Regions from separate parts of the Pseudomonas sp. NPDC089396 genome, predicted to be linked through region 2. Evidence: riboswitches for the same ligand, from Rfam matches in the RefSeq annotation. Region 2 holds a riboswitch; each other region holds the start of a gene.

Region 1 (10,428 bases), on a different contig from region 2:
ACTGGTCTCGCTCACCACGCAGGCCGAAACCGTCTCCAGCCTTTACCAGGTGCGTGAGCCGGTCGACGGGCAGGGCGCCGAGGCCCGTGCCGCCGCCACCGTCAAAGCCCTCGACACCTTGGTGCTGCGCCTGACCGGCGACCCCAAGGCGGCGCAGAGCCCGGCGCTGGCCGAGCTGCGCAAGGACCCGCAACAAATCATCAACCAGGTCGGCAGCGAGGCGGGCCCGCCCGAGTCGGTGATGGTCGAGTTCGACCCAGGCAGCACCGAGCGGGCCTTGCGCAAGGCCGGGCTGGCGCTGTGGGGCAGCAACCGGCCTTCGATGCTCGGTTGGTGGCTCAACGACAGTGCCGAGGGCAGCAACCTGGTGGGCGATGGCCAGGCCAGCGCCCAGCCCCTGCGCCGAGCCGCCCAGCACCGTGGCCTGCCGCTGCGCTTGCCGCTGGCCGACCTGCAGGAGCAACTGGTGGCCAATGCCAAGCAACTGGAAGGCGACGACCCCGCGCCGCTGCGCCAGGCCGCCGAGCGCTACGGCGCCGATGCCCTGCTGGCGGTGCACGCCCAGCAAGCCGACGGTAAATGGCAAGGCAAGTGGCAGCTATGGCTGGGCAAGCAGCACGAGCAAGGCAGTGTCGAAGCTGCCGACGAGGCTGCCCTGGCCGACGCGGTGATGCTGGCTGTCAGCAGTCGCCTGGCACCACGCTACGTGACCCGGCCTGGCGCCAGCAGCCGCATGCAGCTGCAGGTGCAGGGCATGAACCTGCAGCGCTATGCCGAACTGGGCCGCGTGCTCGAACCTTACGGCCCACGCCTGAAGCTGGCCGATGGCAAGACCCTGACCTACGCCGTTACCGCCGACCGCGAGCAACTGCGCGCCCAACTCGGCCTGGCCAAGCTGCAGGAATTGCCGACCGAGCAGGCACCCGTCACGCCGCCAACGCCGGCGCCTGACACAACCTCACCGACGGGCCAGCCCGCCGCCAGCCCGCCTGTAGCCAAGCCGTTCGACGGCTTGCGCTTCCGCTGGTAAGGAGAGGCAAAGATGCTCGATACCCGTCGCTGGATCTGGCTGGGCGCGGCCCTGCTGATCGCCGTGCTGCTATATAGCTTGCACAACATCCTCTCGCCGTTTTTGGTGGGCATTCTGCTGGCCTACCTGGCTGACCCTCTGGTCGACCGCCTGGAGCGCCTGGGGCTTTCACGCACCTGGGGCGTGGTGGTGGTGTTCAGCCTGTTCACCCTCATCCTGCTGGCCTTGCTCTTGGTCTTGGTGCCCATGCTGGCCAAGCAGCTGTTGCGCCTTTATGAGCTGGCGCCACAGATGCTCGACTGGTTGCAGCACGTGGCGCTGCCCTGGGTACAGCACCGCCTGGGGCTGGCCGATGGCTTCTGGAAGTTCGACAAGATCAAGGCGGCGATTGGCGAACACATGGGCCAGACCACCGACATCGTCGGCGTCCTGCTGTCCCAGGCCACCGCGTCGAGCCTGGCGCTGCTGGCCTGGCTGGCCAACCTGGTGCTGATCCCGGTAGTGGGCTTCTACCTGCTGCGCGACTGGGACGTGATGATGGCCAAGCTGCGCGGCCTGCTGCCGCGTCAGCGTGAGTCGCAGGTGGTGGGGCTGGCCGAGGAATGCCATGAAGTGCTGGGAGCGTTCGTGCGCGGCCAATTGATGGTGATGCTGGCCCTGGGGGTCATCTATTCCGCAGGCCTGATGCTGGTGGGGTTGGAGCTGGGGCTGCTGATCGGCATGCTGGCAGGCTTGGCAGCCATCGTACCGTACATGGGCTTCATCATCGGTATCGGTGCGGCGCTGGTCGCCGGGTTGTTCCAGTTTGGCGGCGATCTGTACCCGATGCTGGGTATCGTCGCGGTGTTCATGGTCGGGCAGGCGCTGGAAGGCATGGTGCTGACGCCGCTGCTGGTCGGCGACCGGATCGGCCTGCATCCGGTGGCGGTAATCTTCGCCATTCTCGCCGGCGGCGAGCTGTTCGGGTTCACGGGTGTGTTGCTGGCATTGCCAGTGGCTGCGGTGATCATGGTGCTGCTGCGGCATGTGCATGATGTCTACAAAGAGTCGGGCATGTATGCCGGTGACATCGATCCTGAGTTGTGACAGCGGGGCCGCGCTGCGGCCCTTTCGCCGGCAAGCCGGCTCCCACAGGGTGCAGTGGCGTTCCCACGGTGGGAGCCGGCTTGCCGGCGAAAGGGCTGAACAGCACTGCCAGACAGTGCAACTTGTTGATTTTGCTTATGCTATTTGCCTGGGCGATTGTGCCCCCCGCGTTGCGGGTATAGACTTTGCACACCGTTCATTTAAGGCCCCCTGTGGTCCTCCCGACCGCCCGCCAGCATGAAACCACCGATCCAGTTGCCCTTGGGTGTGCGTCTGCGTGATGACGCCACCTTCATCAACTATTACCCGGGCGCCAATGCCGCGGCATTGGGCTATGTCGAGCGGTTATGCGAAGCCGACGCCGGCTGGACCGAAAGCCTCATCTACCTGTGGGGTAAGCAGGGCGTTGGCCGCAGTCACCTGTTGCAGGCCGCCACCCACCGTTTCCAGCAGCGCGGCGAACCTGCCGTGTACTTGCCGCTGGCACAATTGCTCGACCGTGGCGTGGAGCTGCTCGACTACCTGGCGCAGTACGAGCTGGTGTGCATTGATGACCTGCATGTGATCGCTGGCAAGGCGGACTGGGAAGAGGCGATGTTCCATCTGTTCAATCGCCTGCGCGACAGCGGTCGGCGCCTGCTGCTGGCCGCATCGGCTTCGCCCCGGGAACTGCCGATCAAGCTGCCTGACCTCAAGTCACGCCTGACCCTGGCCCTGGTGTTCCAGATGCGCGGTCTCTCCGATGAAGACAAGCTGCGCGCCCTGCAGCTGCGTGCTTCGCGTCGTGGCCTGCACCTGACCGATGAGGTCGGTCACTTCATCCTCACCCGTGGCACCCGCAGCATGAGTGCGCTTTTCGACCTGCTCGAACGCCTCGATCAGGCTTCGTTGCAGGCGCAACGCAAGCTGACGATCCCATTCCTGAAAGAGACCCTCGGCTGGTAAGCCCCGTCTTTGCTGGGCTGCGAGCGAAAAACAAAAAAGTCACATGTTTTTCGATAAAATTTGCAAATGGTCCCGATAGAAGGCATAGTTTCCCCCTTCTAAAGGATTACAGACACGGTCGTGCCCATGCTCAAGCGCTTTGCACCCCTCGTGCCACTCGCACTCGTGACCCTGTTGATTGGCTGCGCGGCCCAAGCCCCGGTTTCCCAGCAACAGGATCACACCTCGGTCGCCCGCCAAGCGGCGATCGATGCCAAGGCTTCTCCTTCGTCGGTATTCAGTGAAGAGATGCAGGCTACCGAAGATGACCTGGAGGCCTTCTCCAGCAGCAAGCCTTACCAACTGCCGGTCCTGGCCGACAGCATCCTCGAACGCGGCATGTCGCTGATCGGCACCCGCTACCGCTTCGGCGGCACCACCGAGGCCGGTTTCGATTGCAGCGGTTTCATCGGCTACCTGTTCCGCGAAGAAGCTGGCATGAACCTGCCACGTTCGACCCGCGAAATGATCAACGTCGACGCGCCCAAGGTTGCCCGCAACAAGCTCAAGCCAGGCGACCTGCTGTTCTTCAGCACCAATGGCCGCGGCCGCGTCAGCCACGCCGGCATCTACCTGGGTGACAATCAGTTCATCCACTCCAGCAGCCGCCGTAGCGGTGGCGTGCGCATCGACAATCTCGGTGACCGCTACTGGAGCAAGACCTTCATCGAAGCCAAGCGTGCCTTGGCGATGGCGCCGGCCAGCAATATCGCGCGCAACTGATATCAAAGTGCTATATCCTGCCACGGCGGCGATGCTTAAAAGCTCGCCGCCGTGCGCGTTTACAAAAAGCGTCTAATCTAAATTCTCAACTCTTTTCGGCTGCGGCCCTGCGGTCTCAGACAGGATGTTCTGGCCATGGCGATAATGGCGCGCTTCGCATTCTTTTCCCTGGTGGCATTGCTCGCTGCCTGCTCCAGCCGTGCCCCGGCACCGGCCCCGGTGGCCAAGCCACAGGTCACCTACGCCCCTGCCGCCGCCTCGCCGATAGCCGATGACGTGCTCATCCGCGCCATTGGCCTGGTGGGCACCCCTTATCGCTGGGGCGGCAATACCCCCGATTCCGGTTTCGATTGCAGTGGCCTGATCGGCTATGTCTACCGCGATGCCGCCGCCATCAGCCTGCCGCGTACGACCCGCGAGATGATCGTCATGCGCGCGCCCACCGTTGCTTCCAATGCGCTGCAATCGGGCGATCTGGTGTTCTTCGCCACCGGTGGCGGTTCGCAGGTCAGCCATGCAGGCATCTACGTGGGTGAGGGGCGCTTCGTGCATGCGCCTTCCGCAGGTGGCACGGTACGTCTGGACTACCTGTCCAACAGCTACTGGGCCAAGGCCTACCTGCAAGCCAAGCGGGTGATTCCACCGGGGCACCTGGCGCAGAACCCCTGAGCGCAGCGGGTGGCTATCGCACTTTGCTCACCCGCCAGACCACATTGCCCACATCATCAGCGACCAGCACCCCACCGTGCTGGTCGCTGGCCACCCCGACCGGCCGCCCCATGGCCTTGCCTTGGTCATCGAGGAATCCGCTCAGCAGGTCTTGCGGTTTGCCTGCCGGCTTCCCGGCGCTGTCGAACGGCACGAAGATCACCTTGTAGCCACTGTGCGGCTTGCGGTTCCACGACCCATGCTGGCCAATGATCGCGCCTTGCCCAAAGGGCGATGGCAGGGCTCCCGGCTCGATGAACATCAGCCCCAGTGACGCGGTGTGCGGCCCCACGGCATAGTCCGGCGCCAGGGCCTGCGCGACCTTTTGTGGATCCTGCGGTTGTACCCGCTCGTCCACATGCTGCCCGTAGTAGCTGTACGGCCAGCCATAGAAACCACCGTCCTTGACCGATGTGATGTAGTCAGGCACCAGGTCGCTGCCGATCTCGTCGCGCTCGTTGACGGCCGTCCACAAGGCGCCGCTGCGAGGCTCCCAGGCCAAACCATTGGGGTTGCGCAGCCCTGAGGCATAGATCCGGTGCTGGCCGCTGGCCGGGTCCACTTCCCAGATCGCTGCGCGGCCTTGCTCCTGATCCATGCCGTTCTCACCGACGTTGCTGTTCGACCCGACGGTGACATACAACTTGGTGCCAGTGGGGTTGGCGATCACATTCTTGGTCCAGTGATGGTTGAGCGGACCACCCGGAAGATCGACGACCTTCTGGCCTTGCTCGCGGATCTGCATGGCGCCGGGTTCGTAGTGGAAACGCAGCAAACGATCGGTATCGGCGACGTAGAAATCCTTGCCTACCAACACCATGCCAAAGGGTGAATTGAGGCCTTCGATGAAGGTGCTGCGCATTTCCGCGACACCATCATGGTCGGCATCGCGCAGCAGGGTGATGCGGTTGGGGCTGGGCACCGCCGCGCCTGCACGTTTCATCGCCTTGCCCATGACCCAGCCACGGATGCCCTTGCCGTCTTCCGGCTTGGGCGGGGCGTTGGTTTCGGCCACGAGCACGTCGCCATTGGGCAATACGTACAGCCAGCGAGGATGATCGAGCCCTTCGGCGAAAGCGGTGACCTGGGTGCCTGTTGCCGCCATGGGTTTGCGCCCCTCTGGCCAGCCGATGGCGGGGGCGATGTTGACGGTCGGGATCAGCGTCTTGTTAGGGGCGGGCAACTGCGGCGCAGGGCCTGTGCCGTCGATCACCTCCAGGTGGGCGGTGTCGCCACAAGCTGCCAGGCAGGCGCCGAGCGCCCACGGTAAGACTATGCACATGCGCTTCATGGTCACCACCCTCGGAGTTTGGTCCATGACTATTCTGAGCTTGCCCCGTTGCCGGTGGTTCATTCGGGCGAGGCTGCAGGCGCCCATGAGCAAATCGTCCCGGTCGATTGACGCTCCCGGTGCAACCCTCTAACCTTCGCGGCGTGTTTCAGGTGCCCTGCCAGCCTCGACTGGGCAGGGTGAAACTGGGAAGCCGGTGGGCGCCAGCAAGGCGCGATTCCGGCGCTGCCCCCGCAACGGTAGGTGAGTAGCAGGCCGCGCAGGGCCACTGGATGCCAGCATCCGGGAAGGCGCGCAGGCTTGGGCCAAGGCCCGCTCACGAGCCCGGAGACCGGCCTGTCACTGCCAACGGCATCACGGAGGGTGATGCGCGGTGCACCGTGGCGTCCGGCCACGGCCCCTGCGCGTTCTCCGTCTGCCTGTCTATCGACCTGTCGCCGCTCTTTCGTGGCGTCAGCCTGCGGAGAACCCTGATGAGCGAACCCACCGACCGCGACGAACGCCACCTCGCGCGCATGCAGCGCAAGAAGGCGATCATCGACGAGCGCATCGCCAATTCCCCTAACGAATGCGGCCTGTTGCTGGTGCTGACCGGCAATGGCAAGGGCAAGAGCAGCTCGGCCTTCGGCATGCTCGCCCGTGCTCTTGGCCACGGCATGCAGTGTGGCGTGGTGCAGTTCATCAAGGGCCGCAACAGCACCGGCGAGGAGCTGTTCTTCCGGCGCTTCCCCGAGCAGGTGCGCTACCACGTGATGGGCGAGGGCTTCACCTGGGAAACCCAGGACCGCCAGCGCGACATCGCCGCCGCCGAAGCGGCCTGGGCCGTTTCCCGCCAGTTGCTGCAGGACCCGTCGGTGCAGTTCGTCGTGCTCGATGAGCTGAACATCGCCCTCAAGCATGGCTACCTCGACCTTGACCAGGTGCTCGGCGACATCCAGGCCCGGCCACCGATGCAGCACGTGATCGTCACCGGCCGCGCGGCCAAGCCCGAAATGATCGAACTGGCCGATACCGTCACCGAGATGGGCATGCTCAAGCACGCGTTTCAGGCCGGTATCCGCGCCCAGAAGGGCGTGGAACTGTGAGTCAGAGCCGCCATTGCCCGGCTGTATTGATCGCGGCACCTGCCTCTGGCCAGGGCAAGACCACTGTCACCGCCGCCTTGGCACGCCTGCACCGCAACCTCGGGCGCAGGGTGCGGGTGTTCAAGTGCGGGCCAGACTTTCTCGACCCGATGATCCTCGAGCGGGCCAGCGGTGCGCCGGTGTACCAGCTCGACCTGTGGATGATCGGTGCGCAGGAAAGCCGCCGCCTGCTGTGGGAAGCGGCAGGCGAGGCCGACCTGATCCTCATCGAAGGGGTGATGGGCCTGTTCGACGGCACGCCGTCGAGCGCTGACCTGGCGCGCCACTTCGGCGTGCCGGTGCTGGCCGTGATCGATGGTACGGCCATGGCCCAGACCTTTGGTGCCCTGGCCCTGGGCCTGGCGCGTTACCAGCCTGACCTGCCATTCGCCGGCGTGTTGGCCAACCGGGTCGGTAGCCTGCGCCACGCACAGCTGCTAGAAGGCAGCTTGACCGAGGGCCTGCGCTGGTATGGCGGTCTTTCGCGCGAGCGCGGCATCGAGCTGCCCAGCCGCCACCTGGGCCTGGTGCAGGCCAGCGAACTGAATGACCTGGATGCGCGCCTGGACGCCGCCGCCGAAGCCCTGGGCGCCAGCTGCGACGCCGCCTTGCCTCCGCCGGTGGCCTTCGCCGAGCCCGAGCCGCAAGCGTGCGCTGCGTCGCTGGCCGGCGTGCGCATCGGCGTGGCGCAGGATGAAGCGTTTGCCTTCACCTACCGTGCCAACCTCGATCTGCTGCGCACGCTCGGTGCGCAGCTCGAATTCTTCTCGCCACTGCACGACCGTGAGCTGCCGGAGGTGGACAGCCTGTACCTGCCAGGCGGTTATCCGGAGCTGCACCACCACGCGCTGGCTGCCAACACGTCGATGTGCAAGGCGATCCGTGCCCACCATGATGCGGGCAAGCCCTTGCTGGCCGAATGTGGCGGCATGCTTTACCTGCTCGATGCCTTGACCGATGTGGCGGGCGAACGCGCCGAATTGCTCGGCCTGCTGACGGGCGAAGCGACCATGCAGAAGCGCCTGGCAGCCCTGGCCCTGCAATCGGTGGAATTGCCGGAAGGGACCTTGCGCGGCCACACCTATCATCATTCGCTGACCAGCACCGAACTCGAGCCGATTGCCCGCGGTCTGAGCCCCAATGGCGGGCGCGGCAACGAAGCGGTGTATCGCCTGGGCCGCCTGACGGCCTCCTATGTACATTTCTATTTCCCCTCCAACCCCGATGCGACGGCGGCGCTCTTGCAACCATGAGCGAACACGCTTACAGCGCCGCCGAGCGCGCCGCGATCTACCGGGCGATTGGTGAGCGACGTGACATGCGCCACTTCGCTGGCGGCACGGTAGCCCCTGAACTGCTTGGCCGCTTGCTCGCGGCCGCGCATCAGGCGCCCAGTGTCGGCCTGATGCAGCCCTGGCGCTTCATCCGTATCAGCCAGCGTGACCTGCGCCAACGCATTCAGGCACTGGTCGAGCAGGAGCGGGTGCGCACGGCCGAGGCCCTGGGCGAGCGTTCCGACGATTTCATGAAGCTCAAGGTCGAAGGTATCGCCGACTGTGCCGAAGTGCTGGTGGCCGCCTTGATGGACAACCGCGAGCCCCATGTTTTCGGCCGCCGCACCCTGCCCGAGATGGACCTGGCCTCGCTGGCCTGCGCCATCCAGAACCTGTGGCTGGCGGCCCGGGCCGAGGGACTCGGCATGGGTTGGGTGTCGCTGTTCGACCCGCAGGCGCTGGCCGAGCTGCTGGGCATGCCCGCCGGTGCGAAGCCGGTGGCGGTGCTGTGCCTGGGGCCGGTGACCGCGTTCTACCCGGCACCCATGCTGGCCCTGGAACACTGGGCCAAGGAACAGCCGTTGAGTGAAATGCTCTTTGAGAACCAATGGGGAGAGCGCCCATGAGCGTGGCCTTGCTGACCGTGGCGGGTGTGGCCCTGGATGCCTTGCTGGGCGAGCCGCAGCGGCGCCACCCGCTGGTGGCCTTCGGTAACCTGGCGTCGAGCCTTGAAAAGCGTCTGAATGCGGGGGGCCGCGGCTGGCGCAGCCATGGCGTGAGTGCCTGGTTCCTGGCCGTGGTGCCACTGACCCTGGTGGCGTTGATTCTGTCCTGGCTGCCCTACATCGGCTGGCTGGTGGATGTGCTGGCGCTGTATTGCGCGCTGGGCCTGCGCAGCCTTGGCGAGCACGTGCTGCCGGTGGCCAGTGCCTTGCGCCAGGGCGACCTGGAGGAGGCGCGGCGGCGTGTCGGCTACCTGGTCAGCCGCGAGACGCGCGAGCTGGATGAGCCGGCCGTGGCCCGGGCGGCCACTGAGTCGGTGCTGGAGAACGGCAGCGATGCGGTATTCGCTGCGTTGTTCTGGTTCATCGTCGCCGGCGCGCCCGGGGTGGTGCTGTATCGCCTGAGCAATACCCTGGATGCGATGTGGGGCTATCGCAACGAACGCTTCGAGCGCTTCGGCTGGTGCGCGGCGCGCATCGACGACGGGCTCAACTATATTCCTGCCAGGTTGGTGGCCTTGACCTACGCATTTCTCGGCAAGACCCGCCTGGCGCTGGCCTGCTGGCGCAAGCAAGCCCCTTTGTGGGATAGCCCCAATGCTGGCCCGGTCATGGCGGCAGGCGCCGGAGCCCTGGCGGTCGAGCTCGGTGGCCCGGCGGTGTACCACGGCGAGCTGCACGAGCGCCCCCGCCTGGGAGAAGGTCCAATGGCCGATGCCGACGCCATCGAGCGCGGCTGGAGCCTGGTGCAGCGCGGCGTGTGGCTGTGGCTGCTGTTGATTTGCCTGGGAGCGTACCTCGATGCTTGAACATGGAGGCCGCCTGTTGCGGGCGATACGCCAATACGGGATTGCGCGTGAAGACTGGCTCGACTTGTCCAGTGGCATCGCCCCCTGGGCTTATCCGATCCCGGCGATCCCGCAGGATGCCTGGGCGCGTTTGCCGGAAACGGACGACGGCCTTGAGGCCGCGGCATGCCGTTATTACGGAGCACACCAGGTGTTGCCGGTGGCCGGTTCGCAAGCGGCGATCCAGGCCTTGCCGCACTTGCGCCCGCGCGGGCGCGTCGGTGTGCTATCGCCGTGCTATGCCGAGCATCCGCACGCCTGGCAACGCGCCGGGCATACGCTGATCGAACTGCAGCAGGACCAGGTCGAGGTAACCCTCGACAGCCTCGACGTGCTGGTGCTGGTCAACCCCAACAACCCGACCGGCCAGCGCGTGCCCCGCGAGCGCCTGCTGCACTGGCACGCCCGCCTGGCCGCGCGCGGCGGCTGGCTGCTGGTCGACGAAGCGTTCATGGACAACACCCCCGCGCACAGCGTGGTCGACTGCGCCGAGCGCCCCGGCCTGATCGTGCTGCGCTCGTTCGGCAAGTTCTTCGGCCTGGCCGGTGTGCGGCTGGGCTGCGTGGCAGCCGAGCTGCCGCTGTTGCAGCGACTGGCCGACAGCCTTGGGCCGTGGACCGTCAGCGGTCCGACCCGCG
Region 2 (10,428 bases):
GGTCGAGGAGCATGAACAGGATCACCAGGCCGCGCAGGGCGTCGATGCTCTGCAGGCGCTGGGTGAGCTGGGTGGGAGTGGCGGCGGCACTGGTCATGGAAGGGGTCGCAGGCAGGAATGAATGTCAAATGAAATGTTATCTTATAACTTTTTGGGGTAAGCAGGGAAGTTGTTTTTGTGGTGTTCATGCGGGCCTTATCGCCGGCAAGCCGGCTCCCACAGGGACACCACCGGCTTTAAGAACGGTGGTGTCCCTGTGGGAGCCGGCTTGCCGGCGATAGGGCCGGTGCAGTCACCTCAAATCAGAAGCTGTAATCCACCGTCGCAAAATACGACCGCGGCGCCCCCATCACCCACTGCGTGCCGCTGAACGCCGAAGCCACATACTCCCGGTCGAACAGGTTGTTCACCTGCAACCCCAACCTCACATCCGGCAGCACCTGCCAGCCGATATTGGCATCGACCACGGTGTACCCTGGCGCACGCTGGGTGTTGGCAGTGTCGGCATAACGCTCGTCCACATAGCGCGCGCCCATACCCACTTCCATTTGCTGGCCGAATCCCTTGCTCAGCCACAGGTTGGCACTACGCCGCGGCACGTTGGTCGGGCGATTGCCAGCACGGTCCTGGGGCACGCCGCCGACCATCTCGTCGAATTCGTCATACTTGGCGCGCACCACCGCGGCATTTGCCGAAACCTGCCACTGCTGCGGCAAACTCAGCTCCAGCGTCGCCTCCAGGCCATCGGACGTCTGTTGCCCAGCTTGTTGCGGTTCATGGGTGAACGGGTCATCCACCAGCAGCTTCTTCTTGACGATGTGGTAGGCCGCCAGCGTCCATTCGCCCCGACCTTCCCAGAACCGCTGCTTGAGGCCCAGCTCGGTCTGCCTGGCCTCGGTCAGGTCGTAGTGCATCTGGCTCGGGCTGAGGCTGATCAGGTTGTTCACCCCGTCCTCGCTGGTGGAGTACTGGCCATACAGCGACAGGTTGTCGGTGACCGCGAACACCAGTCCTGCGCGCCAGTTGCCACCCTGCAAACTACGGTCACTGCGGGTGCCGTCGGTGAGGTTGTCGCGGTCGATATGGTTCTGGTCGCGGCGCACGCCGGTCACCAGCGACAGGCGCTCGGTCAGCTGCAGGCGGTTCTCGGCGAACAGGGCGAAGGTGTGGGTGGTGGACAAGGTTTGCGGGCGCGTGGGCGAATCGCTGTGGAACCAACCCGGCGCCGGCTGCCACGGGTCGATGTAGTCGCCGCCCACATCGTTGTAGGGCGCGTTGCTGTCGACGTTGAAACGCACCTTGTTGTACTCGGCACCGACCAGCGTCCTGCTGGTCAGGCCGAGCAGCGAATGGTCGAACGTGAAGGTCTGGCGGTCGCCGATCTGCTCCTGGTTGTGCCTGATCTCCAGGTAGCTCTGGCGCAGCAGCTGCTCGCGATCGACGTCCCAGCTGTAGTTCTCGGCGTTGCGCCAGTGGCGGCGGCTCTTGATGTAGTAGAGCTGGTTGCTGGCGCTGACCTGGTCGCTGAGGGTCCAGTCGGTGGTGAAGCGGGTCCATTCATCGTGGTAGCGCTGCACGTCGTTCTGGATGTTGTAGTTCTTCTTGCGCAGGCTGCTGCGGTAATGGCCGTCAATCAGCGGCGTGCCGTAGTAGTTGGCAGGCTCGGCATCGCCACGCTCATGGGCCAGGGTAAAACTCAAGTCGTCGCTGGCGTCGAAACGCAGCGCGGCGCTCAGGGCCAGGCTGCGCGAATCGGTGCGGTCGACCCAGCCGTTGCCGGCTTGCTGGTTCAGGGTGAGGCGATAGCTCAAGCGCTCGCTGAGGCTGCCGCCGCTGTCCAGGCCCAGTTGCTGGCGGTCCCAGGAGCCGTAGCCCAGGCGCAGGTGGTTGTGGATTTCACCGGCGAAGGGCTTTTTCGGGATGACGTTGATCACCGCTCCGGTGGCGCCCTCGCCATACAGCACCGAGGCCGGGCCACGGATCACATCGATGCGCTCGACCATCCACGGGTCGACCGGGAAGGTCTGGGTACCTGCGCCGGTGAACAGGTGCGCGCCGTCGAACAGGGTCATCACCGAGCCATGCCCGGTAAAGCCACGCGCCGACAGGCCGGTGCCGCCATCGCCCGGGTTGCCGATGAAGGTGATGCCCGGCGAGCGGGTCACGGCGTCCTGCACGGTGAGGTTATTGCGCTGCTGAATCTGCTCGTCGGTAATGCTGCTGGTGCTGGCCGGGGTTTCCAGGGCGCTCAGGTTAAGGCGCGAACCCGCCTCGGTCGGCGTGGCAAGGTCGACGTGCTGCTGATCGCGGGTATCGGTGATGGCTGTGGAGGGCAGTGCCAGCACCTGGCTGTCGTGCTCGTCGGCCAAGGCCGGGAAGGAGACGGCCAGGCAGGCCGCCAGAGGGTGAAGCTTGAAGAAACGGGACATGTCTTTCCACTACTGCAGGAATGAATGGATCCCGGTGGAAAACACGCAAAGGCGAACCGCGCACGCAGGCCGCGCACGCGGATACCGGCCTGCGCCCGCCCACCGCGGGTTGCCAAGTGAAGCTTCAGGCCGGTCTCCGGGCTTACGAGGGTCATGACGCCTTCACCTTCCCATGCAGGCGCACAGTGGTGTGTCGAAGGCGTCGCTCGCTTACCGTTGCGGGGGCAGCGCCGGACTTGTCGTGGACCACGACGCACCGGCTTCCCGTTTCACCCTGCGCGCGGCGGCGCAGGACACCTGAAACTGGCGCGCATCTGACCATTGGTCGGGACGCGCGTCAATCCTTTACCTGCGGCTGACGGTCAGTGGGCACCCGCCGCCTTGCTCAAATCGCTCTCTGCCCACTCGGTGTAGATGCAGGCATCGGCCACCGCCCAGCGCACTTTCACTGTGTCGCCCGGTTGCATCGGCATGCCGGCGGCGGACAGCGCTTTCACGGTCAGTTCGCTGCCGCCTGGCGTCATCACATGACAGGTCTGGCTTTCGCCGAGGAACAACACTTCGCCGACCTTGGCAATCACCTCGTTCCAGCCCGCCGGCAGCGGTTCGCGCGCGGCCTGGTCGACGGTCAGGGCCAGGGCTTTTTCCGGGCGCACCATGATGAGTGCTTCCTGCCCGGCCGCCAGGCCAGGTGTCAGGCGTATGGCCACCGATTGCCCTTCGAAGCTGCCGGCACCGTGGCTGCTGGCCTTGATCCGCAGGAAGTTCGAGTTGCCCAGGAACGAGGCGACGAAGGCATTGGGCGGGTTCTGGTAGAGGTCGTAGCCGGTGCCCAGGCCGACGATCTTGCCGTGGCTGAAGATGGCGATGCGCTGGGACAGGCGCATGGCTTCTTCCTGGTCGTGGGTGACGTAGACGATGGTGATGCCCAGGCGCCGGTGCAGCTGACGCAACTCGTCCTGCAGGTCTTCGCGCAGCTTCTTGTCCAGCGCGCCGAGCGGTTCGTCCATCAGCAGGATGCGTGGCTCGTACACCAGCGCGCGGGCGATCGCCACACGCTGCTGCTGGCCACCGGACATCTGCGACGGCTTGCGGTGGGCGAACTTCTCCAGCTGCACCAGCTTGAGCATGGCATCGACCCGCTTGTTGATCTCGGCGGCGCCGAGCTTGCGGATGGCCAGCGGGAAGGCGATGTTGTCGCGCACGTTCAGGTGCGGGAACAGCGAGTAGCGCTGGAACACCATGCCGATGTCACGTTTGTGCGGCGGCACGTTCACCAGCGACTGGCCCTCGACCAGGATCTCGCCGCTGCTGGGCGTTTCGAAACCGGCCAGCATCGACAGGGTGGTGGACTTGCCCGAACCGCTGGAGCCGAGGAAGGTGAGGAACTCGCCGTCCTGGATTTCGAGGTCCAGATTGTCCACGGCGGTGAAGTCGCCGTAGTGCTTGTTCAGGCCGCGCAGGCTGACCAGGGTCTTGTTGTGCGCGTTGTCTTTGATCACTGCACTCATTGTTGTTGTCTCCGGGCACTCAGGCGTTGACTTCGGTGCGCCGGCGCAAGGCGGCGGCAATAACCATGACCATCAGCGACAGGCCGATCAGCAGCGTCGAAGCGACGGCGATCACCGGGCTCAGGTCCTGGCGCAGGGTGGTCCACATTTTCACCGGCAGGGTCTGCAGGTCGGGGCTGGCCATCATCACGCTGAGCACCACCTCGTCCCACGAGACCAGGAAGGCGAACAGGCCACCGGCGATCATCCCCGGGCGAATCGCCGGGAAGGTCACCTTGAAGATCGCCTGCAGGCGCGACGCCCCGCAGATCACCGCGGCATCCTCGATCGACTGGTCGAACAGCTTCAGCGAGTTGATGATCGAGATGATGGTGAAGGGCAGGGCGACGATCACGTGGCTGACCACGAAGGCGAACAGCGTGCCGGTGTAGCCCAGCTTGAGGAACAGCGCGTACACCGCCACCGCGATGATCACCAGCGGCACGATCATCGGCATGGTGAACAGGCCGTAGAGCATCTCACGGCCGGGGAAGCGGCCGCGTACAAGCGCGAACGCGGTGGGCAGGCCCAGCAGCACGGCGAACACGGTGGTCAGTACGGCGACCTTGAGGCTGGCCAGTGCAGCGTCCATCCACTCCGGGTTGGCGAAGAACTGGACGTACCACTTGAAGGTCCAGCCCGGTGGCGGGAACACCAGCCACTGGGAGGAGCCGAACGACAGCAGCACGATGAACACCACCGGCAGCAGCAGGAACGCGGCGATGACCCCGGTGGTCAGGTACAGGCCCGTGCGCAGTGGGCGGCCCATGGCATTGGGTGACAGAAGCATGGCGGATTACCTCGCGTTGCCGACCGGGGATTCCGGCTGCAGCTTCAGGTACAGGTAGAAGAGCACCAGGGTGATCACCACCAGCAGTGCGGCGGCGGCGCTGGCCAGGCCCCAGTTGAGGAACGACTGCACCTGCTGGATGATGAATTCGGGCAGCATCATGTTCTGCGCACCGCCGAGCAGGGCCGGGGTGACGTAGTAACCGAGCGACATCACGAACACCATCAGCGCACCGGAGAACAGCCCCGAGCGGCACAGCGGCAGGAACACCTTCCAGAAATTGGTCCAGGGGCTGGCGCCGCAGATCGAGCCGGCCTGCAGCACCATCGGGTCGATGGCATGCATGGTCGCCTGCAGCGGCAGCACGATGAACGGGATCATGATGTAGCTCATGCCGATCACCACGCCGGTCAGGTTGTGCACCATCTCCAGCGGGGTATCGATGATGCCCAGGGCCATCAGCACCTTGTTGATCACCCCCGAGCTTTGCAGCAGCACCAGCCACGAGTAGGTGCGCGCCAGCAGGCTGGTCCACATCGACAGCAGCACGATGTTCAGCAGCCAGCGGCCCCAGCCCTTGGGCACCAGGGTGATCGCCCAGGCCAGCGGGAAGCCCAGCAGCACGCTGATCAGGGTGACCACGCCGGCCACAGAGAAGGTGTTGAACAGCACCCGCGCATAGGCCGAGTTGGCGAACAGCTGCTCGTAGTTGCCCAGCCCCGGCACCGGCTCCAGCACACCGCGCAGCAGCAGGCCGATCAGCGGGGCGAAGAAGAACAGGCCAAGGAACAGCAGGGCGGGCAGCAGGTTACGGCTGCCTTTCCAACGGCGGTTCAGCGGTTCGCGGCGAGGGGCCGCTCCCGGGGCGCCGGCGCCCGTGGGGGCACCTTGCGCGTTGTGCAGGGCGTTGATGGCGACTTTCATTTCACCAGCCACTCATTCCAGCGCGCGGCGATGGCCTGGCCGTTCTTCGCCCAGTAGGCGAAGTCCAGGGTGACCTGGTCCTGGGCGTAGGCGGTCGGCAGGTTTTGCGCGAGGTCTTTGTCGAGCTTGGCCACGCTGTCGACGTTCACCGGGGCGTAGGCGGTCTTGTTGGCGAACTCGGCCTGGCCTTCGGCGCTGCTGGCATTGGCCAGGAACTTCATGGCCGCGTCCTTGTTCTTGGCGCCTTTGGGGATGACCAGGAAATCGGCCATGACCAGGTTCTGCTTCCAGCTCACGCCCACCGGTGCGCCGTCTTGCTGCAGGGCGTAGACGCGGCCGTTCCAGAACTGGCCGAGCGAGGCTTCACCGGAGGCCAGCAGCTGCTGCGACTGGGCGCCGCCGCCCCACCAGACGATGTCTTTCTTGATGGTGTCGAGCTTCTTGAAGGCGCGGTCCAGGTCCAGCGGATAGAGCTTGTCGGCAGGGACGCCGTCAGCCAGCAGGGCCAGTTCCAGCACGCCGGGGCTTGGCCACTTGTACAGGGCGCGCTTGCCGGGGTAGGTCTTGGTGTCGAACAGTGCGGTCCAGTCCACCGGCTTGTTGGCGCCGAGCTTGCCTTCGTTGTAGCCGAGCACGAAGGAGAAGAAGAACGAACCGACGCCATGGTCGGAGACAAAGCGCGGGTCGATCTTGTCGCGTTGGATGGTATTGAAGTCCAGGGGTTCGAGCAGGCCTTCGCTGGCGGCGCGCAGGGCAAAGTCGGCTTCGACGTCGACCACGTCCCACTGCACGTTGCCGCTCTCGACCATGGCCTTGAGCTTGCCGTAGTCGGTTGGGCCGTCCTGCACCACCTTGATGTCGGTCGCCTTGCTGAAGGGTTCGGCCCATGCTTCTTTCTGGGCGTCCTGGGTGGTCCCGCCCCAGCTGACGAAGTTGAGGCTGTCGGCGGCCTGGGTGGCCTGACAAGCCAGGGTCAGCAGGCTGGCGGACAGCACTGCGGTTACACGTTTGCTCAACAGCATGGTTACGCCCTCGTTGCTTTTGTTATTCGAGGCGGGGCTGGGTGTGCGCCCGCCAACAGTATTCGGGGAGCAGCTCTGACAATGTGTGCGGTGGCCGTTTTTTGAGTCTAGGCGGTGGCCTGAGAATTCAAGGTCTACGGGATATCATATTATGGTATTCCAAACTTTTCGCAAGAGGGGGAGGCGACCGGCCATCACTCCGCGTGCGCTTGCTCAATTTCCAGAAGCTGACGCAAATCCTCTGTGGGAGCCGGCTTGCCGGCGATGAGGCCGGCGCAGGCAACTTGGAGGGGCTGTACGGGCCCTATCGCCGGCAAACCGGCCCCCACAGGGGGAACACCACAGGTTTCAATGGCCGTGGTGTATTTGTGGGAGGGGGCGCTCAGCCAACCATCCCCGGCTCGAACGGAATGCTCTGCACCACCTCCAGCTCATACCCCGCCAGCCCCGCATACTTGAGCGGCGGCCCCAGGTGGCGCAGCTTGCCCACGCCCAGGTCCTGCAGAATCTGCGCGCCAGTCCCGACCTCCGAATACACCTTCGACTGCCCACGCTGGTACGGCCGCACGGGCTGGGTCAGCTGCGGCACCCGCTCCAGCAGTGCCTGCGAGGACTCATGGTTGGCCAGGATCACCACCACCCCAGCGCCTTCCTCGGCCACCTTCTGCAGCGCCGCCCACAACGTCCAGTTGGCCGGCCCTGCGTACTCGGCCCCGACCAGGTCGCGCAGCGGGTCGATCACATGCACGCGCACCAGCGTCGGCTGCTCGCGGCGGATATCGCCCATCACCATGGCCATGTGCACACCGCCTTCGATGCGGTCTTCATAAGTCACCAGGCGGAACGTGCCATGCACGGTCGGCAGCTCGCGCTCGCCGATGCGCTTGATGGTCTGTTCGGTGCTCAGGCGGTAGTGGATCAGGTCGGCGATGGTGCCGATCTTGATGCCATGCTGGGCGGCGAACACTTCAAGGTCCGGGCGGCGGGCCATGGTGCCGTCGTCGTTGAGCACCTCGACGATCACCGAAGCCGGGGTAAAGCCGGCCAGGCGGGCCAGGTCGCAACCGGCCTCGGTGTGGCCGGCGCGGGTCAGCACGCCGCCTTCGCGGGCGCGCAGGGGGAAGATGTGGCCGGGCTGCACCAGGTCTTCGGGGCGGGCATCGGCGGCCATTGCCGCAGCCACGGTGCGCGCCCGGTCGGCGGCGGAGATACCGGTGGTGACGCCGCTGGCGGCTTCGATCGACACGGTGAAGGCGGTGCTGAACACGCTGCCGTTGGCCGGGACCATTTGCTCAAGGCCCAGGCGCTGGCAGTGTTCGTCGGTCAGCGTCAGGCAGATCAGCCCACGCGCTTCGCGGGCCATGAAGTTGATGGCCTGGGCGTCACAGCGCTCGGCGGCGATTAGCAGGTCGCCTTCGTTTTCCCGGTCTTCGTCGTCCACCAGCAGCACCATCTTGCCTTGCCGGTAGTCCTCGAGGAGTTCTTCGATGGTGTTGAAAGCCATGCTGCACGCTCACTGTGATGGGGGTGGATTTATGGTATACCATCATACACAAATAGTTTTGCAGCAGGAGAGCAGCGGATGAAAGCCTATTGGATCGCCCATGTGGACGTGACCGACCCTGAGCAGTACCAGCAGTACACACAGCGCGCGCCGGCAGCCTTTGCGGCATTTGGCGGCCGGTTCCTGGCCCGGGGCGGGCGTAGCGAGGCGATGGAAGGGCGGCAGACGCCGCAGCGCAGCGTGGTGATCGAGTTCGATTCGTATGAGCAGGCGGTGGCCTGTTATCGGTCCGAGCTGTATCAGGAAGCTTGCAGCCACCGACAAGGGGTGGCGAAGGCAGAGGTGATCATTGTGGAAGGGTTCGAGCCCTGAGCTGTTCTTGATGGCCTCATCGCCGGCAAGCCGGCTCCCACAGGGATCCCACCGTTCTTGAGGCCGGTGGTGAACCTGTGGGAGCCGGCTTGCCGGCGATGAGGCCATCACAGCCCCCACCGAGATCAAGCCATGCCCGGCAACTCATGCGGCCGCAAGTCAAACACCAGCACCTCTGCATCCTTGCCATTGCTCAGCTCCAGCATCCGCTCCTGGCGAACCCGCACCCCATCCCCCTCATTCAGCACCTGCCCATTGAGCTCGATGCTGCCCCGGGCCACATGCACATAGCCATGGCGGTTCTCCGGCAAGGTCAGGCTCGCCCGCTCCGCACCTACGAATAGCCCGGCATACACCCGCGCATCCTGGCGCACCTGCAATGACCCTTCCGCGCCATCCGGGGAAATGATCAGCCGCAACTTGCCGCGCTTTTCCTCGGCACTGAAGTGCTGCTGCTGGTAACGCGGCGTCGCGCCCTTCACGTCAGGCACGATCCAGATCTGCAGAAAGTGCTCCGGCTGGGTCTGGCTGTGGTTGAACTCGCTGTGCGCCACCACAGGGGCCGTATTTGGGTTTAACCCGAATGCAGCGCGATTTCCCCCTGAGACCCCGAGAACCTGGCCTGTTGTGTGAGTAGGGCGCTGCAATGATGGGAAAAAGCCGCTATAAAGCGGCTGACTGTCACCGCGAGCAAGACAATGAACCCCTACGAAGACATGCGCATCTTTGCCCAGGTGATGGAGGCCGGCAGCTTCACCGCCGCCGCCGACCGCCTGGGCATGTCCAAGCAATCGGTCAGCCGACGCCTGATGCAACTGGAAGAACGGCTTGGCGTGCGCCTGCTCAACCGCTCCACCCGGCGGCTGGACGCTACGCCGCTGGGCCAGCACTACTACCAGTCGGCACTGCGCCTGTTGGGCGAGGTGCAGCAGGTGGAGCAGGACATCAGCGGTCAGACCCAGGCCTTGCGCGGCACCTTGCGCCTGAGCGCACCGCTGTCGTTCGCCATGGCGCACCTGGGCTGCCTGTTGACCGAGTTTCTGCAACTGCACCCGCAGGTGGATGTGGAGGTGGACCTCAGTGATCGCGCCGTGGACCTGATCGGTGAGGGTTACGATCTGGCACTGCGCATTGGTGCGCTGGAGGATTCCAGCCTGATCGCGCGGCGGATCGCCAGTGTCGAGCGGGTGTACTGCGCGAGCACTGAGTATCTTCAAACGCGCGGTGTGCCGAAGCGGCCCGAACAACTGGCGGGGCATGACTGCCTGCCTTACGGGCATTCACGGCAGGTGCAGTGGCAGTTCATTCGTGCTGGCAAGGCGCAGGCCATTGCCGTGGCCGGGCGGATGCGCGCCAACAATGGCGAGTTGCTCAGGGACGCGGCGATAGCCGGGATGGGGGTGACCTATCTGCCGACCTTCATCGTTGGCCAGGCATTGGCCGATGGGCGCCTGGTGACGGTGCTGGATGACTGGGCACCGGCGGCGTTGCAGTTGTCGGCGGTGTATCCGCAACATCGGCAGGTGGCGAGGCCGGTACAGGGTTTTGTCGGGTTTCTGCGAGAGCGATTGGCGCAGCTTTAGTTGATCGTCAGCTGTTAGGCATGTCTGAACTTGAAGCCAAATGACATTGACCTCAAGGGCCCTATCGCTGGCAAGCCAGCTCCCACAGGTACCCCGCCGTTCTTGAAACCAGTGCTGTACTTGTGGGAGCCGGCTTGCCGGCGATAGGGCCAGTTCAGGCTATGCTTGCCCCATGAGCACACCTCCACCTCTACGCCAACCGTGCCCCCCTGGCGCCTGCGACTGCGGCCGAGAAAACCTGGCCGAGAGCCCGC
Region 3 (10,428 bases), on a different contig from region 2:
GACTCGTAGGTTTCCGCCTGGAGAATCAACGGGGCGACCCAGAAGCTTTGCAACAGGGTCAGCAGCAAGGCTGCGAGCAGGCCGCTGAACCCAGCGGTGCGGGCAATGCGCTTGATCATGGGGCAGGCCTCAGTGGCAGGGGAATGCGGCGCTGTGGCGGGTGTCGTGGGCGGCGTTGTGCACGGCCTCGATGTGCGAGAACCCGGCGAAATAGACCAGGCACAGGCCCAGCAGGCTGGCACCTACGGCGATGACGACGCGCTGGCTGAGGGTGACGGGGGTGGCGATGCTGTGCTTGGCGCTGGAAATGGGCATGACGCGTTCCTCTGTTGTTTTAAGCTCAACGGGCAAGCGCGGCAGCCCCGGACGCGAAGCGCCCAAGGGAATGCGACAGCGCCCGCCCACCGCGGGGTGTTCATGTGACGCCAGGCCGGTCTCCGGGCTTGCGAGGAGGAGCAGGGCTCCTTGGAAAGCGTCACCTTCCCATGCCGAACGACGTGGCACAGTGGTCTAGACGCTTCGCTCGCTTACCGTTGCGGGGGCAGCACCGGCCTGGTCCGGCCCCGCTCGAGGGCCTGCGACGCACCGGTTTCCCGTTTCACCCCCGAGGGGGCACCTGAACGCAAGACGTAAGGAGAGCACGAGGCAGGGTTTGCGTCAATTGGTTGCACTTTATTACTGGGAGCGCGGCCCATCGCCGGCAAGCCGGCTCCCACAGGTACAGCGTCGCCCTTGAGCAATGCGCTGTACCGGTGGGAGCCGGCTTGCCGGCGATGGGCTGCAAAGCAGCCCCAACAAAGTTGCAGCGAGCTTGCTCGCGCTGCGCTCGATCTTTGCGCCACCACAAAACGCAAGCCATGAGTTGACCACCCGCCACCCCCCGCGTAGCCTTGCCGCTTCGAGGTTCTTCGGCCAGGCCGAAGCTAAGACGGGAACGCGGTAAAAGCCGCGGCTGCCCCCGCAACTGTAGGCACCGGCAACGGATCGACACAGCCACTGCGCCAAAGGCGCGGGAAGGCGTCATCCTGCCAGCCCCCTGAATGATGGGGGCCGGAACGGTGCAAGCCAGGAGACCTGCCTCGTCACGTTTTCGACTTTCAACCGGGCGGGGTGATCCGGTGGCGAACGAGCCCGGCCGGCCTGGCCCGCGGCTTTCGTCCCGTGTGCCCGCGCCAACCTGCCAAGGGCAACGCGACATGAAAACACTGGCCAAGCTCCCCGTCACCATCGTCACCGGCTTTCTCGGCTCGGGCAAGACCACCTTGCTCCGGCACATGCTCGACAACGCCCAGGGCCGCCGCATCGCGGTGATCGTCAATGAATTCGGCGAGCTCGGCATCGACGGCGAAATCCTCAAGCAGTGCAGCATCGGCTGCACTGAAGAAGAGGCCAGCGGCCGCGTCTACGAGCTGGCCAACGGCTGCCTGTGCTGCACCGTGCAGGAAGAGTTCTTCCCGGTCATGCGCGAACTGGTTGCCCGTCGCGGCGACCTGGACCACATCCTCATCGAAACCAGCGGCCTGGCGCTGCCAAAGCCGTTGGTACAAGCCTTCCAGTGGCCGGAAATCCGCACGGCCTGCACCGTCGACGCGGTGATCACTGTGGTCGACAGCCCGGCCGTGGCCGCCGGCACCTTCGCCGCTTTCCCGGACCAGGTCGACGCCCAGCGCAAGCTCGACCCCAACCTGGACCACGAATCGCCGCTGCATGAGCTGTTCGCCGACCAGTTGGCCAGTGCCGACCTGGTGGTGCTGAACAAGGCTGACCTGATCGACGCCGAAGGCCTGGCCAAGGTCCGTGCCGAAGTGGCCGAAGAGCTGCCTCCAGCGGTCAAGGTCATCGAGGCCAGCAGTGGCCGTCTGCCACTGGACGTGCTGCTGGGCGTGGGCGCCGAATCCGAGGTGCACATCGATGGCCGCCGCACCCACCACGATTCGCACCACGACGGCGATGACCATGACGACCATGACCACGACGCGTTCGACTCCATCTCCATCGATCTGCCAGAAGCGGACGAAAGCCTGCTGCTCGACGCCCTGACGCAACTGGTGGTGGAGTTCGGCATCCTGCGCGCCAAAGGCTTCGCCGCCGTTCCCGGCAAGCCGATGCGCCTGCTGGTGCAGGGCGTGGGTACTCGCTTCGACAAACACTTCGACCGCGCCTGGCGTGCCGACGAGCCGCGCATCACCCGCCTGGTGCTGATCGGCCAGGACCTCGATGCCGTGCAGCTGGAAGCGCGCCTGCGCCAGGCCCTGGGCGCCTGACCCATGCATCTGCTGCGGACTCAGCCCGGCGGCTTCGTGCCGGACGACAGCATTGCCGACCTCGGCCAGACACCCGCCGAACTGGTGATCCTCTGCAGCGGCGATTCGCACCTGGCGTTGCTCGCCGAAACCGCCGAGCAACTGGCGGATGACTTTCCCAGCCTGCGTCTGGCCAACCCGATGCAGGTGCAGAACCATGCATCGGTCGACCTGTATGTAGAAGAGGTACTGCGCCACGCCAAGGTCATCCTGGTGTCGTTGCACGGTGGCGTCGGCTACTGGCGCTACGGTGTCGAGCAGTTGGTGACGCTGGCGGAGCGCGGTGTGCAGTTGATCCTGGTGCCGGGCGACGACCGCCCGGACCCGGAACTGACCGATCTGGGCACGGTGACTGGTGCGGCGGCAGAGCGCCTCTGGCACTACCTGCGCCAAGGTGGCAAAGCCAATGCCGTCAACCTGTTCAACTGCTTGGCCAACCAATGGCTGGGGCGCGATTACACTTGGGACGAACCGCAACCCTTGCCACGTACCTCGGTGTATCACCCCACCAAGGCCAGCGCTACGCTCGAGGACTGGTACGGCGAGTGGCACCCCGAGCATCCGGTGGCACCGCTGCTGTTCTACCGTTCGCATTTGCAGGCGGCCAACACCGCCTTCATCGATGTATTTTGCCAACGCCTGCAGGCAGCCGGGCTCAACCCGCTGCCTATCGCCGTCGCCAGCCTCAAGGAAAGCGCCTGCCTGGATCAGGTCGAACAGTGGTTGGACGAGGTCGGCGCCGAGGTGCTGGTCAATACCACCGGCTTTGCCTTGTCCAGCCCGGAGCGCCCCAACCTGCGCCCGCTGCGTCGCGATATTCCCGTGCTGCAGGCCATCTGCGCGCAGGACAATCAGCCGGGATGGGAAGCCAGCGAGCAGGGACTGGGCGCCCGCGACCTGGCCATGCACATTGCCTTGCCGGAATTGGACGGGCGCATCATTACCCGGCCGGTCAGCTTCAAGGACATGGCCTGGCGCAGCGAGCGCAGCCAGTCCGACGTGGTCTGCTACCGGGCCCACCCCGAGCGCATGGACTTCGTCGCCGAACTGGCGCGGCGCTGGGTCGAGCTGGCACGCCTGCCCAATGGGCAAAAGCGCGTGGCCTTGGTCCTGGCCAACTACCCGACCCGCGATGGGCGCATCGGCAATGGCGTTGGGCTCGACACGCCAGCCGCTGCCCTGAACATACTCCAGGCCCTCAAAGCCGAGGGTTACCCGCTGGGTGAGCTGCCGCACAGCGGCACGCAGTTGATTCAGCAGTTGCTCGGTGGCGTGACCAATGACCTCGAACACCTCGACCAGCGCCCATGCGCGCAGAGCCTGAACCTGGCGGACTACCAGGCAGCGTTCGAGCGCCTGCCCGCCGCCAACCGTCAGGCCGTGCTCGAACGCTGGGGCCCGCCCGAGCAGGACCCGATGTACCGCAGCGGCCGGCTAATGGTGGCCGGCCTTCGTTTCGGCTTGACCTTCGTCGGCATCCAGCCGGCGCGCGGCTACCAAGTCGACCCCAGCGCCGTGTACCACGACCCGGACCTGGTACCGCCGCATGGCTACCTGGCGTTTCACTTCTGGCTGCGCCATGCCTTTGCCGCCGATGCGGTGATCCATGTTGGCAAGCACGGCAATCTGGAGTGGTTGCCCGGCAAAGGCGTGGGCCTGTCCGCCGAGTGTTGGCCGGACGCCTTGCTTGGCCCGCTGCCAAACATCTATCCGTTCATCGTCAACGACCCAGGTGAGGGCGCACAGGCCAAGCGCCGCACCCAGGCGGTGATCATCGACCACCTGATGCCCCCTTTGACCCGCGCCGAAACCTATGGCCCCTTGCGCCACCTGGAGCAGTTGGCCGACGAATTCTATGAAGCGCAGTTGCTCGACCCACGGCGGGCCCGCGAGTTGCAACGCGATATCCTCGAACTGGTCAAGGCCAACCACATCGACCGTGAGTTGCAACTGGAAGGTCAACTGGAGGATGCCGCGGTGTGGCTGCCGCGGCTGGACACCTACCTGTGTGACCTCAAGGAATCGCAGATCCGTGATGGCCTGCATGTGTTCGGCCAATCGCCCCAGGCTCGGCTGCGGGTCGATACCCTGCTGGCCCTGCTGCGGGTGGAACGCGGTGACGGGCGCGGCGGTAATGCCAGCCTGCTGCGCACATTGGCCAAGGCTTTGGCGCTGGACTTCGATCCTCTCGACTGCGACCTCGGCCAGCCCTGGGCAGGTCCTCGGCCGGCACCGCTGCAGGCGTTGAGCGAAGAGGCGTGGCGCACCTGCGGCGATACCCGTGAGCGCCTCGAACTGTTGGCGCTGCAGTACATCGAGCAAGCACTGGAAATGGCCCTGCAACTGCCCGACGACCCGCAATGGCAACCCGTGCAGGCGGTGCTCGGCGCGTTGTGCGAACAGGTTGCGCCGAACCTCGACGCGTGCGGGCTCGCAGAGATGAACGGCTTGCTCGCCGCCTTGGCGGGGCGCTTCGTGCCAGCCGGCCCTAGCGGTGCACCCAGCCGTGGCCGGCTGGATGTGCTGCCCACGGGCCGCAACTTCTACACCGTGGATGTGCGCAACCTGCCCACCACCACAGCCTGGCGTCTGGGTTTCGCGTCGGCGAACCTGATCCTCGAACGGCACTTGCAGGACCATGGCGACCATCTGCGTCAGCTCGGCCTGTCGGTGTGGGGCACGGCGACCATGCGCACCGGTGGCGACGACATCGCCCAGGCCATGGCATTGATGGGCGTGCGGCCGGTGTGGGCCACGGGCAGCCAACGCGTCGACGATTTCGAGATTTTGCCATTAAGCCTGCTCGACCGTCCGCGGGTAGACGTGACCTTGCGGGTTTCGGGCTTTTTCCGCGATGCCTTCGGCAACCTGATCCGCCTGTTCGATGCGGCAGTGCAAGCGGTGGCGGCACTGGACGAGCCTGCCGATCTCAACCCCTTGGCCGCCCGCGTGCGTCACGAGCGCGACGCTCTGCAGGCGCAGGGCGTCGCGCCTGAGCAGGCTGCGCGCGAGGCCGGTTGGCGGGTGTTCGGCGCCAAGCCTGGTGCCTACGGTGCCGGCGTGCAAAATGCCATCGATGGCCGGCTGTGGCACAACCGCGATGACCTGGCCCAGGTGTACCTCAACCACGGTGGCTACGCCTATGGAGCAGGTGACGAAGGCACCCCGGCTCGCGCGCAGTTTGCCCGGCGCCTGGGCCAGGTTCAGGCCGTCCTGCAGAACCAGGACAACCACGAGCACGACGTGCTCGATTCCAACGATTACTACCAATTCCAAGGCGGCATGCTGGCAGCGTCCGAGACCTTGTCCGGGGCGACGGTAGCGAGTTATCACGGCGATCACAGTCAAGTTGACCGGCCGCGTATCCGCACCCTCAAGGAAGAGCTGAATCGGGTGATTCGAGCCCGCGCCCTCAACCCCAAGTGGATCGACGGCGCCAAGCGCCATGGGTACAAGGGCGCTTTCGAGCTGGCGGCGACGGTCGACAACCTGTTCGCCTTCGACGCGACCACGCACTTGATCGACGATCATCATTACCAGTCGCTGGCCGATGCCTATGTGCTCGACCCGGCGACCCGCGACTTCATGCGCGAGCACAATCCCGAGGCGCTGCGCGACCTCACCGAGCGCTTGCTGGAGGCCCAGCAGCGTGGTCTCTGGGAGCAGCCTGGCGACTACCGCGAAGCACTCGAGGAGCAATTGCTCGATGGCGAGGAACAGGCTTGAAATGAGTGAATCCGTGCAATTTCCCCTGGCGGCCGTGGTCGGCGCCGACGACCTGAAGCTTGCGTTGTGCCTGACCGCCATCGACCCCAGGATCGGCGGCGTGCTGATCGAGGGGCCGCGCGGCATGGCCAAGAGCACCCTGGCGCGTGGCTTGGCGGACCTGCTCGGCGAGGGGCCTTTCGTCACCTTGCCGCTGGGTGCCAGCGAAGAACGCCTGGTCGGCACGCTCGACCTGGATGCCGCGCTGGGGCAGGGCAAGGCGCAGTTTTCCCCCGGTGTACTGGCGCATGCCGATGGCGGGGTGCTGTATGTCGATGAAGTCAACCTGCTGCCCGATACCTTAGTGGACCTGTTGCTCGACGTTGCCGCCAGCGGTACCAACCGTATCGAGCGCGATGGTATTTCTCACCGGCACAGTGCGCGTTTCGTCCTTATCGGCACCATGAACCCCGAAGAGGGCGAGCTGCGTCCTCAGCTGCTTGACCGCTTCGGGCTCAATGTCGTGCTCGAAGGGTTGCCAGCCCCAGAGGCTCGGCAGCAGATCATTCGCCGTCGCTTGGCCTTCGACACTGACCCGCAGGCCTTCTGCGAGCAATGGGCCGCGGCCCAGGCGCTACTGCGCGAGCGCTGCCAGGCAGCTCGCCAGGGGCTGGCAGCGATTGCCCTGGACGATCAGGCCCTGGCCTGGATCACCGAGCGTTGTTATGCCGCTGGCGTCGATGGCCTGCGTGCCGACCTGGTTTGGCTGCGCGCCGCCCGCGCGCATTGCGCCTGGCGCGGTGGCAAGGCGATCGAGCTGGTCGACGTCGAGGCGGTGGCGGAGTTTGCCTTGCGCCACCGGCGCCGCCAGTTGCCCGAGCCTGCCGCCGATTCCACGCCGCCTGCGTCTGCCGGCCGCGATACGCAAAGCCAGAGTGGGCAAGGGGATTGGGGGGCAATGCCGGCTCAACCGGTCACCAGCGGTGCCAGGCGCGAGGTACCGAACTGGGCAAAAAAGCCCTGAGCATCCGCCCACCGGGCAACAAGGTGGCGGATGCCATGCCCCGTGCCGGAAAACTGGCTGGCGTTAGCCGTGGCCGCGCGCGTGCGGCGAGCAAGGGCCGTGTGGCTTGGCTGCCGACCTTGCTCAAGGGGCGCCCGCTGCAGCGGCGCGACCTGTGCTGGCAGCAGCGTCAGGCTCAGGCCACCGAGTTGTGGCTGGTGATCGTCGATGCTTCGGCCTCGACCCGGCGCCACCAGGCGCTGGCGCACGGCAAAGGCCTGCTGGGCGAATTGTTCGACCAGGCTTATCGCCAGCGCACCCGGCTGGCGCTGATGACCGCCAGCGGCGGAGCGCCCCAGTGGCAACGCCAGGGGCTGAAGGCCTCGGCCGCCTTGCAACCTTGGTTGCAAACCTTGGGGGCCGGGGGAGGAACCCCGTTGATCGCCGCGCTGGAGCAGGCTCGTCGCTGGTTGCAGGCACGGCAAAAAGCCTACCCACAAGAGCTTCAGCGTTGTCTGGTGTTTACCGATGGCCGCCTGCAGCGCTGGAAGGATGTGCAACCCATGCCGTGTGCGACGGTGCTGGTGGACATGGAAATGGCGCCGGTTCGCCTGGGGCGAGCGCGGCAATTGGCCGAACAACTTCAGGCTGAATACCAGCACCTGGAACAGTGCAGGGTCATGCAATAAGGCAACTGGCGCGACACTATGTCGCAACTGAAAAGTTGCTTGCAGGCGAATTTGAAAGTTGCACAAGTGCGTGACAAGCACGCACTTGCTGGTCAGTCGGTGATATTACTTCGGCATCGACCAAGGCTGCAGGTCATAACCCTTCTGGGACAACTCGGCGCGCACTTCCTCGATCAGGCATGCCCATTGTGCCGGGTCGGAATAGATACGCGAAGACACTTGCTTGCTCCCGATACGGGTGCTGGTCCGGTCGATCACGGCCAGGCTCAGCTCACCAGTACCGTTGGGTGCATCCCAGGCTACGCACTGGAAAGGTTCGAAGGCGTGGTCGGCAATCAGCAGGGCTTCGTTGACACGGAGCGGGGCATTCATGGTTCGGTCTCTCTATGGTCCCAAACAGCGTAATGTAGGTCCGCGTTACTGCTATGTCGCTTCAGCTTATCGCGATCTGCAGTGCGGGGTTATTCGTACTGATGCTCCAAGTTGGTAGGGGAGTCACACAGTCTTGATACTTTTTTTCAAATTTGAACTGTTTTTATTGATCTGCGCCGCCTGTGACGTCGATAAATTTGAAAAATTCCCACATGGCCTGTCCAGCGCAGAATCGGGCAGACAGACGGTAGTGGGCACCGTCAAGTTCGTTGCTACTGTTAAAACGGCGCCGCAACTTACTGTTTTCATGTAAAAAACCACAAATTGGCGCCAAGGAACGGTCATGCACGCTACCGCCGCCCTGCGTCGTTTGCTCATCGTCGACCCGTGCGATGATTGTCACCGCTTGCTGCCAGGTCTTGAGAGCGCTGGCTGGGCTGTTCACAGCTGTAGCCTGGACCTGGCGCTGGAGCACCGCTGCGACCTTGGCCTGTTGCGCCTGCAGGAGTCGCACCTGCGCCACCCGGACGCGGTCAAGGACATGATCAAACGCAGCAATACCGAATGGATCGCAGTGCTCAACGCCGAACAACTGCGGATGCAGAACGTCGGTGACTTCGTCTGTGAATGGTTCTTCGACTTTCACACCTTGCCATTCGACGTATCCCGCGTGCTCGTCACCCTGGGGCGTGCGTTCGGCATGGCACGCCTGCGTGGCAAGGGCGCGGTACCGGTCGATGGCCAGGAGCACGAACTGCTGGGCGACAGCCGGCCTATCCTGGAGCTGCGAAAGCTGCTGGGCAAGCTGGCGCCTACCGAATCACCGGTATTGATCCGGGGCGAGAGCGGCACGGGCAAGGAGTTGGTAGCACGTACGTTGCATCGTCAGTCGCAGCGCTGCGAAATGCCGTTTATTCCCATCAACTGCGGCGCGATCCCCGAAAATCTGATCCAGTCCGAGTTGTTCGGGCACGAGAAGGGCGCGTTCACCGGCGCGCATCAGCGCAAGGTAGGGCGGATCGAGGCGGCCCATGGTGGCACGCTGTTCCTCGACGAAATTGGCGACCTGCCATTGGAACTGCAGGCCAACCTACTGCGCTTCCTGCAGGAAAAGCATATCGAGCGGGTCGGTGGCAGCCAGCCGATACCGGTCGATGTACGGGTGCTGGCCGCCACCCACGTGGACCTGGAAAAGGCCATCGAGCAAGGGCGTTTCCGGGAAGACCTGTATTACCGTCTCAACGTGTTGCAGGTCGTGACTGCACCATTGCGTGACCGGCATGGCGACTTGTCGATGCTGGCCAACCATTTTTCACACTTCTACAGCCTGGAGACAGGCCGTCGGCCGCGATCCTTCAGCGATCATGCCCTGGCCGCCATGGGGCGGCACAATTGGCCGGGCAATGTGCGGGAACTGGCAAACCGGGTGCGACGGGGGCTGGTGCTGGCCGAAGGGCGGCAGATCGAAGCCCAGGACCTGGGCCTGCATGTTCACCAGCAGGAGGAGCAGCCGCTGGGCACGCTGGAAGACTACAAGCACCGTGCGGAGCGTCAGGCGTTGTGCGACGTGCTCGACCGGCACAGCAACAACCTCAGCATTGCCGCGAAGGTACTGGGTGTATCGCGACCCACGTTCTACCGGCTGCTGCACAAGCACCAGATCCGGTGACCCTGCAGGTCATCAAAACCTGCAGAAATCTTGCGGGATCAACTGCCTTGCTCAATTTCCAAAAGTTGACGCGATTCCTGTGGGATCAGCTGTCTTGCTCAATTCCCTAAAGTTGACGCGATTCCTGTGGGAGCCGGCTTGCCGGCGATGAGGCCGGGACAGGCACGATGATGTAGCCTGTGCTGGCCCTATCGCCGGCAAGCCGGCTCCCACATCCAACAGCTGCACCGCAAGTTCAGCTCGACTGCGCGATATGCCCGTCCGAGAGCTCCTCGACCGTCTCTTCCTCACCCGGCAACGCCGTGATCACACTGAAATCGCTGATTTCCACTTCACCCCCGCCATACCCCAGCAAGTGGAAGGAAAATGCCTTGCGCACTATAGGGTTGTCGAAGCCGAACTCCATCTCCAGTGGTTCATCCGCCGTCACCCGAATCTCCTCTGGCAGACCCAGCGGTACGTCCTGCTCCAGCTCCTTGGCCTTGAGCTGGATGTAGGCGACGTGCTGTCGATCGAGTGCGCGCACCTTGATCCGCACCCGGGTGTGCGAGCCTTCGGGCATTTCCAGGTACTGCGCGCCAATCAGGTTGTCGGCCCAGTCATCGCGAATGCGCGCCTGTAATTGGATGGCCGACGGGCCACCAAACTGGTAACGCAGGTTGAGCGGTGTCTGCAACAAGGACTGGT

Evidence for each region. A riboswitch is a leader RNA that binds a small molecule or an ion and turns the genes downstream of it on or off. The one in region 2 is predicted to bind cobalamin.
Region 1: another riboswitch for cobalamin. It lies ahead of cobO (cob(I)yrinic acid a,c-diamide adenosyltransferase); the one in region 2 lies ahead of ACIPZB_RS26120 (TonB-dependent receptor).
Region 3: another riboswitch for cobalamin. It lies ahead of cobW (cobalamin biosynthesis protein CobW); the one in region 2 lies ahead of ACIPZB_RS26120 (TonB-dependent receptor).

Annotation. Positions count from the first base shown of each region.
Region 1 covers NZ_JBIVIC010000007.1:320,800-331,227, reverse strand. The annotation lists gene ACIPZB_RS15955 (DUF2066 domain-containing protein) at 1-1,030, shown strand, start outside; gene ACIPZB_RS15950 (AI-2E family transporter) at 1,043-2,116, shown strand; gene hda (DnaA regulatory inactivator Hda) at 2,354-3,061, shown strand; gene ACIPZB_RS15940 (C40 family peptidase) at 3,188-3,823, shown strand; gene ACIPZB_RS15935 (C40 family peptidase) at 3,959-4,492, shown strand; gene ACIPZB_RS15930 (PQQ-dependent sugar dehydrogenase) at 4,506-5,822, opposite strand; cobalamin riboswitch at 5,956-6,177, shown strand; gene cobO (cob(I)yrinic acid a,c-diamide adenosyltransferase) at 6,296-6,907, shown strand; gene ACIPZB_RS15920 (cobyrinate a,c-diamide synthase) at 6,904-8,199, shown strand; gene bluB (5,6-dimethylbenzimidazole synthase) at 8,196-8,846, shown strand; gene cbiB (adenosylcobinamide-phosphate synthase CbiB) at 8,843-9,751, shown strand; gene cobD (threonine-phosphate decarboxylase CobD) at 9,744-10,428, shown strand, end outside.
Region 2 covers NZ_JBIVIC010000021.1:24,510-34,937, forward strand. The annotation lists gene ACIPZB_RS26115 (DUF1624 domain-containing protein) at 1-97, opposite strand, end outside; gene ACIPZB_RS26120 (TonB-dependent receptor) at 303-2,429, opposite strand; cobalamin riboswitch at 2,539-2,745, opposite strand; gene ACIPZB_RS26125 (ABC transporter ATP-binding protein) at 2,792-3,940, opposite strand; gene ACIPZB_RS26130 (ABC transporter permease) at 3,960-4,769, opposite strand; gene ACIPZB_RS26135 (ABC transporter permease) at 4,776-5,693, opposite strand; gene ACIPZB_RS26140 (ABC transporter substrate-binding protein) at 5,690-6,715, opposite strand; gene ribBA (bifunctional 3,4-dihydroxy-2-butanone-4-phosphate synthase/GTP cyclohydrolase II) at 7,098-8,219, opposite strand; gene ACIPZB_RS26150 (DUF1330 domain-containing protein) at 8,298-8,591, shown strand; partial or broken gene ACIPZB_RS26155 (pirin family protein) at 8,717-9,145, opposite strand; gene ACIPZB_RS26160 (LysR family transcriptional regulator) at 9,290-10,174, shown strand; gene ACIPZB_RS26165 (hypothetical protein) at 10,347-10,428, shown strand, end outside.
Region 3 covers NZ_JBIVIC010000004.1:407,011-417,438, forward strand. The annotation lists gene ACIPZB_RS10050 (CbtA family protein) at 1-119, opposite strand, end outside; gene ACIPZB_RS10055 (CbtB-domain containing protein) at 130-315, opposite strand; cobalamin riboswitch at 411-635, opposite strand; cobalamin riboswitch at 885-1,097, shown strand; gene cobW (cobalamin biosynthesis protein CobW) at 1,197-2,264, shown strand; gene cobN (cobaltochelatase subunit CobN) at 2,268-6,029, shown strand; gene ACIPZB_RS10070 (ATP-binding protein) at 6,031-7,032, shown strand; gene ACIPZB_RS10075 (VWA domain-containing protein) at 7,068-7,700, shown strand; gene ACIPZB_RS10080 (hypothetical protein) at 7,806-8,072, opposite strand; gene ACIPZB_RS10085 (sigma 54-interacting transcriptional regulator) at 8,416-9,741, shown strand; gene ACIPZB_RS10090 (LTA synthase family protein) at 9,977-10,428, opposite strand, start outside.